Regions from separate parts of the Streptomyces sp. NPDC041200 genome, predicted to be linked through region 1. Evidence: riboswitches for the same ligand, from Rfam matches in the RefSeq annotation. Region 1 holds a riboswitch; the other holds the start of a gene.
The links. Region 1 has a riboswitch for S-adenosylmethionine ahead of thrC (threonine synthase). Riboswitches for the same ligand answer to the same signal wherever they lie in the genome.
Positions count from the first base shown of each region.

Region 2: it holds a riboswitch for S-adenosylmethionine, as region 1 does, so the genes downstream of both, ACZ6CL_RS10270 (aminotransferase class V-fold PLP-dependent enzyme) here and thrC (threonine synthase) in region 1, are expected to answer to the same signal.

Region 1 covers NZ_JBVIZF010000002.1:683,800-687,195, forward strand. Annotated here, with positions in the region: gene ACZ6CL_RS08330 (alpha,alpha-trehalose-phosphate synthase (UDP-forming)) at 1-297, opposite strand, end outside; gene ACZ6CL_RS08335 (glucosyl-3-phosphoglycerate synthase) at 370-1,317, opposite strand; SAM riboswitch class I at 1,505-1,646, shown strand; gene thrC (threonine synthase) at 1,664-2,953, shown strand; gene ACZ6CL_RS08345 (MoaD/ThiS family protein) at 2,950-3,225, shown strand.
Region 2 covers NZ_JBVIZF010000003.1:133,663-137,058, reverse strand. Annotated here, with positions in the region: gene trpD (anthranilate phosphoribosyltransferase) at 1-610, shown strand, start outside; SAM riboswitch class IV at 915-1,032, shown strand; gene ACZ6CL_RS10270 (aminotransferase class V-fold PLP-dependent enzyme) at 1,196-2,557, shown strand; gene ACZ6CL_RS10265 (Lrp/AsnC family transcriptional regulator) at 2,579-2,860, opposite strand; gene ACZ6CL_RS10260 (rhomboid family intramembrane serine protease) at 2,857-3,396, opposite strand, start outside.

The DNA.
Region 1 (3,396 bases):
CGCGGCGAAGACGTCCGGCGCGATGTCCAGCATCCGCACCTGCTGACCGCCGGTGTGATCCGCGTCCAGATGACCGGACCCGGACCCGGCCCCGGCGCGGCGCGCGGCCTCGCGGTCGCCGTCGCCGAGCGCGGCGCACACCCACACGGCCCCCGCGTCGGGCCCGATCGCGCTCAGCCCGGAGACCAGTCCGCCACCCCCGCGCTTGGGGGTGAGTGAACCGTCCTCGCCCAGCGCGTACGAGACCGGGCCGCGGTTGGACGCGACGAGGATCGGTGCGCTGCGTTCAACGGCCATGTCGCGAGCCTAGCCATCGGGCACCGCGCGCAAACGTACGTACGGTTTCTTGCCCCGGAAGAGTCGGCACGATCAGGCGGCGCGCCGCTCCGCGTACTCCGGGATCTCGATCATCGGCGGCCGCTCCTCCGTGTCCACCGCCGTGGTCCGCGCCTCGAAGCCGTTCTCGCCGCGCTCGAACTGGGTCAGCCTCGGCCGCACCAGATGGCCGCGGGCCAGCCGCAGCTGGGCGGTGCGGTAGATCGCCGCGGCCATCCGGCCGAGCGCCTTGCCGTCCTGGTGCCGGTGTTTGCGCACACCGATGTCGACCTGGGCGAGGGCGTCGAGCCCGACCGTGTGCAGCGCGTCGACGAGCAAGCCCAGCTCGACCCCGTACCCGACGGGGAACGGCAGCCGCTCCAGCAGCGAGCGCCGCGCCGCGTACTCGCCGCCGAGCGGCTGGACGAATCCGGCGAGCTGCGGCCAGTGCAGGTTCAGCAGCGGCCGGGCGACCAGCTCGGTGACCCGCCCGCCCTGGCCCGCCGTATCCCGTAGCGGACGGTCGTACATGCCCTTGACCAGCTGCACCCCGGGGTCGGTGAGCAGCGGCCCGACGATCCCGGAGACGAAGCGCGCGTCGAATTCGCGCAGGTCGGCGTCGATGAAGCAGACGACGTCGCCGCTGGTCGCCAGCAGCGACCGCCACAGCACCTCGCCCTTGCCGGGCAGCGCGGGCAGCCGGGGCAGCAGCGCGTCGCGGTGCGCCACCCGCGCCCCGGCCGCCGCGGCGACCTCGGCGGTGCGGTCGGTGGAGCCGGAGTCCAGCACCACCAGCTCGTCGACGAGCGGCACGGCCTCGGTCATCAGATCGCGGCGGATCGCGGCGGCGATCTCGCCGACGGTCGCCTCCTCGTTCAGCGCGGGCAGCACCACGCTGACGCTCGTCGCCGTGTCGCGCTTCGCGGCCAGCAGGCGGTCCAGCGGACGGTCGTCGGCCGACCAGGAGCGGTGCTCCAGCCAGCGCTCCACCTCATCCAGCACCTGTTTCGTCTCCCTGCTGTGATCGCCAGTGATATCGCTCGGAGTGATCGTTGTGATCCATCTCGCGGTTCGGACGGCTGGCTCAACCCTCCGGGCCGTCGGTTACAGTCTTGAACAGCGCACATGACCTTCGTATGTCGGGGGCACCGTGCGGACAAACGCCCCGGGTTCGGCCCGGCGGCCATACCGCTCATCCAGAGGGGCAGAGGGAACGGCCCGTTGAAGCCCCGGCAACCCTCCAGCTGGTCTCGCGTCCTGTAGCGAGGCTCCCAGCTCGGGAAGGTGCCAATTCCGTCTCGTGGCGAAATGCGTCCCGAGGAAGATGAGGAGAAAGGGCCTCGCCTCCATGGCTGTGCAATCTGTCGAAAGCTCAACCACTTCCGCTGCCTCCGCTTTCGGCCCCGCCGTCGCCCTGTCCTGCCGCGAGTGCGGTGAGCGCTTCGACCTCGGCCCGATCTTCGCGTGCGGGTCCTGTTTCGGGCCGCTCGAGGTGGCGTACGAGCTGCCCAGCGGCGACCCAGAGGGGCTGCGGAAGCAGATCGAGGCCGGTCCGGACAACATCTGGCGCTACGCGCCGCTGCTGCCCGTCCCCGCGGACGTGGCCACACTCCCCAGTCTGAGCCCGGGCTTCACCCAGCTGGTCAAGGCCGACCGACTCGCCCGTGAGCTGGGCGTCACCGGCGAGCTGCACGTCAAGGACGACTCCGGCAACCCGACCCACTCCTTCAAGGACCGGGTCGTCGCCATCGCCGTCCAGGCGGCCCGCACCTTCGGCTTCACCACCCTGTCCTGCTCCTCCACCGGCAACCTGGCCGGCGCGGTGGGCGCCGCGGCCGCGCGTTCCGGCTTCCGCTCGTGCGTCTTCATCCCGCACGACCTGGAGGCGGGCAAGGTCGTCATGGCCGCCGTCTACGGCGGTGAGCTGGTCGGCATCGAGGGCACGTACGACGACGTCAACCGCTTCTGCAGCGAGCTGATCGGCGACCCCGTGGGCGAGGGCTGGGGCTTCGTCAACGTCAACCTGCGGCCGTACTACGGCGAGGGCAGCAAGACCCTGGCGTACGAGATCTGTGAGCAGCTCGGCTGGCGGCTGCCGGACCAGATCGTCATCCCGATCGCCTCCGGCTCCCAGCTCACCAAGATCGACAAGGGGCTCAAGGAGCTGATCAAGCTCGGTCTGGTCGAGGACAAGCCGTACAAGATCTTCGGCGCCCAGGCCGAGGGCTGCTCCCCGGTCTCCGCCGCCTTCAAGGCGGGCCACGACGTGGTGCGCCCCCAGAAGCCGAACACCATCGCCAAGTCGCTGGCCATCGGCAACCCGGCGGACGGCCCGTACGTCCTCGACATCGCGCGCCGCACCGGCGGGGCGGTCGAGGATGTCACCGACGAGCAGGTGGTCGACGCGATCAAGCTGCTCGCCCGCACCGAGGGGATCTTCGCGGAGACCGCGGGCGGCGTGACCGTCGGCGTGACCAAGAAGCTGATCGAGGACGGTCTGCTCGACCCGTCCCTGACGACCGTCGTCCTCAACACCGGCGACGGCCTCAAGACCCTCGACGCGGTGGCTCCCACCACGGGCCCCTCCGCCATCATCCGCCCCACCCTTGACTCGTTCCGAGAGGCAGGCCTCGCATGAGCGTCAACGTCCGAATCCCGACCATCCTGCGTACCTACACCGGCGGCCAGGCCGAGGTCAGTGCCGAGGGCGCGACCCTCTCCGAGGTTCTGTCGGACCTGGAGAAGAACCACACGGGCATCGCGGCCCGCGTCCTGGACGACACCGGCAAGCTGCGCCGCTTCGTGAACGTCTACGTCAACGACGACGACGTGCGCTTCGCCGAGGGCCTGGACACGGCCACGCCGGACGGCGCCGGGGTGTCGATCATCCCCGCGGTCGCGGGTGGCTAACCCCGCGGTCGCGGGTGCCTGACCCTGCGGCCAGGGGTGTCTGACCCTGCGGTCAGGGGTGTCTGACCCCGCGGTCAGGGGTGTCTGCTGACGGCCCATCACCCCTCTCACCTCTGTAAATCGCCCCGTCCGGGAACAAACGGACGGGGCGATTCCGCGTTTCGAATCGCG
Region 2 (3,396 bases), on a different contig from region 1:
CGAGGAAGCGGGCATCACCATGTGCTTCGCGGTCAAGTTCCACCCGTCGCTGCGGCACGTCGCGGCGGCCCGCCGCGAGCTGGGCATCGCCACCCCGTTCAACTTCCTCGGCCCGCTCACCAACCCGGCCCGGGTCCCCTGCCAGGTCACCGGCGTCGCCGACGCCCGGATGGCGCCGATCATGGCCGGGGTGCTGGCCGAGCGCGGCTCCTCGGCGCTGGTCTTCCGCGGCGACGACGGCCTGGACGAACTGACCGTGACCGCGACCTCCCAGGTGTGGGTCGTACGGGACGGCACGGTCAGCCGGGAGACCTTCGACCCGCGCGACATCGGCTTCGACCTGTCCCCGGTGGAGTCCCTGCGCGGCGCCGACGCCTCCCACAACGCGGATGTGGCCCGCCGCCTGCTGGCGGGCGAGACGGGCCCGGTGCGGGACGCCGTCCTGCTGAACTCGGCCGCCGCCCTGGCGGCTCTGGGCTGGTCTGCCGAGCCGGTGGGCACCCCCCTGAACGATCGCATCGCGGCGGGCGTCACCCGAGCCGCCGAGTCGATCGACTCGGGCGCGGCGAGGGAGGCCCTGGAGCGCTGGGTGCGGGCGAGCAACGCGTAGCGGCCGCCCGGGGTTCCGTCGCCGGGTGCGGCCCGGTGGCCGGGTTGTGCCCACCCGTCCCTCCCCCAGCTAACGCTGGAAGGTGCCCCCTCCGCGGAACGATGGCCCACAACCAGGTCGCTCCACCCAGCCCTCGTGCCCGCTCCCCAGCCCCTCCGGGCAGTACCATCCAGCCCTCCGGCGTTCGAGGAGCGGGGGTGCAGGGGGGCGGAGCCCCCGCAACGGGGCCCGGGGGCGGAGCCCCCGCAGTCCAGCATGCGGACGCGCGCTGGGCGTCGCGCGTCCGCATGGCATAATCCCCGCAGGTCACGAGCGACAGCGACTTCGGCCCCGGCCCGCTGTCCGGCAACCCTCCGTCCGTGGCGGGGTGCCCCGGGTGATGACCAGGCCGCACGCAGCGAGGCGTGCGGCAAGCGCGGACCCCTCGCACTAGGGGTCCTGGTGGTCGAGGGAGTCTTTCCGTGACGCAGCGAATGCGCTAGGGCCGCAGCGCCCCGTTTTCCCCCCTGCTCCGCGCGGAGCCCACCGTGCACCGTGCGTTGAGCGAGTTTCCGCATGCTCGCAAACCCCTCGGGAGAATTCGCCATGTCCGCATGCCCTTCTGCAGTCGAGACCCCCGCCCTGCTCCCCGTCCTCGGCAGTGATGTCACCGTGCCCCTGGTCACCGGCGGCGAGGTCACCTACGCCGCGCTCGACTACGCCGCCAGCGCGCCCGCCCTGCGCAGGGTGTGGGACGACGTCGCCGCCTACGCCCCGTACTACGGGAGCGTCCACCGCGGGGCGGGTTATCTGTCGCAGTTGTCGACGGACCTCTTCGAGACCAGCCGCAAGGAGGTCGCGGCGTTTCTGGGGTGCCGGGAGGACGACCAGGTGGTCTTCACCCGCTCGACCACCGATTCGCTCAACCTGCTGGCCGCCGCGCTGCCCACCGGCACGGAGGTGTTCGTGTTCGAGACCGAGCACCACGCCTCGCTGCTGCCGTGGGAGCGGCGGGAGGACACCCGGGTGACCTACCTGAGCGCGCCGCGCTCGCCGCGGCAGGCCGTGGAGGCGCTGGAGAAGGCGCTGGCGGGCCGGGACGGCGGCCCGGCGCTGGTGTGCGTGACGGGCGCGTCGAACGTGACGGGCGAGCTGTGGCCCGTACGGGACCTGGCCGCGGCGGCCCGCGCGCGGGGCGCCCGTATCGTCCTGGACGCCGCGCAGCTGGCCCCGCACCACCCGGTGGACATCGCGGAGTCGGACGTCGACTGGGTGGCGTTCTCGGGGCACAAGCTGTACGCGCCGTTCGGGGCGGGCGTCCTGGCGGGCCGGGCCGACTGGCTGCGCGAGGCGAGCCCGTACCTGGCGGGCGGCGGCGCGAGCCGTAAGGTCGCGCGGCGGGACGACGGCGGGGTGGACGTCGAGTGGCACACCACCGCGGCGCGCCACGAGGCCGGTTCGCCGAACGTGATCGGGGTCTACGCTATCGCCTCGGCCTGCAAGGCGCTGTCCGAGGCCGGATTCGACGGCCTGGTCGCGCGGGAGCGGCAGCTGATCGCGAAGGTGCGGGAGGGGCTGGCGGAGGTGGATCAGGTGCGGCTGCTGTCGCTGTTCGGCGACGACGCGCCGCGCGTGGGGGTGCTGTCGTTCGTGGTGGACGGCTGGAACAGCTCGCACTTCGCGGCGGCGCTGTCCGCCGAGTACGGAATCGGCGTCCGCGACGGGCTGTTCTGCGCGCACCCGCTGCTGCGGACCCTGCTGGACAGCGAGCCCGACGAGCCGGGGGAGTGCGGCGCGCCCGAGGCCGCCCCGGGCGAGCGCTCGCTGAACGCGATCCGGGTCAGCTTCGGCGCGGGCACGCCGGACGAGCACGTGGAGCGCTTCGTCCGGGCCGTGAAGGAACTGGTCCGGGACGGCGCGCGGTGGGACTACCGCACGGAGGACGGCCGCTGCGTCCCGGTGTCCTAGGAGGGCCGGAGGACCGGAGGGCTAGCTGTCGAGGCCGATGGCGAAGGCCGCTTCCAGGTCGTGCTGGGAGTAGGTGCGGAACGCGATGTGCGTCTCCGTGGAGGCCACACCGGGGACCTTGGAGATCTGGCCCGGGATGATGTCCGCGAGGTCGTCGTGCTGGGCCACCCGCACCATGGCGATCAGATCGTGCGCCCCGGTGACCGAGTAGACCTCGCTCACGCCCTCGATCGCGGCGATCTTCTCGGCGATCTCCGGGATCCGGTCCACGCTGGTCTTGATGAGCACGATCGAAGTGATCACGGCTGGCTTTCTCCCTCGCTGGGCCTCGCTGCGCCGCCCACTCTATCCGGCCGCCCGAAGCGGGCCCACGCGTAGAGAAAACCGAGGGTGAAGCCCACGAGGTGGGCGAGGTAGGCCACCCCGGGGCGGGCGTCGGCCTGACGGGCGGCGAGCCACTGGAGGGTGACCCAGAAGATCAGTACGACCCAGGCGGGAAAGCGCAGCGGGAGGAAGAACAGGAACGGGAACAGGCTGGTCACCCGGGCGCGCGGAAAGAGCCAGAGGAAGGCGCCGAGGACGCCGGAGATGGCGCCGGAGGCGCCGACCAGCGTCTGCGGGGAGGAGGCATGGGCAACGGCGTAGCCGAGGAGGGCGAGATAGCCGGTGCCGATGTAGAAGAGCGCGAAGTGTATACGCCCCATGCGCTCCTCGGCCATGGCCCCGAAGACGTAGAGAAACAGCATGTTGCCGAGGAGATGCAGCCAGTTGCCGTGGACGAAGAGCGCGGTCAGCGGGGTCAGCGGCTCGGCGGGGGTGCCGCTCCACAGGGCGCTGGG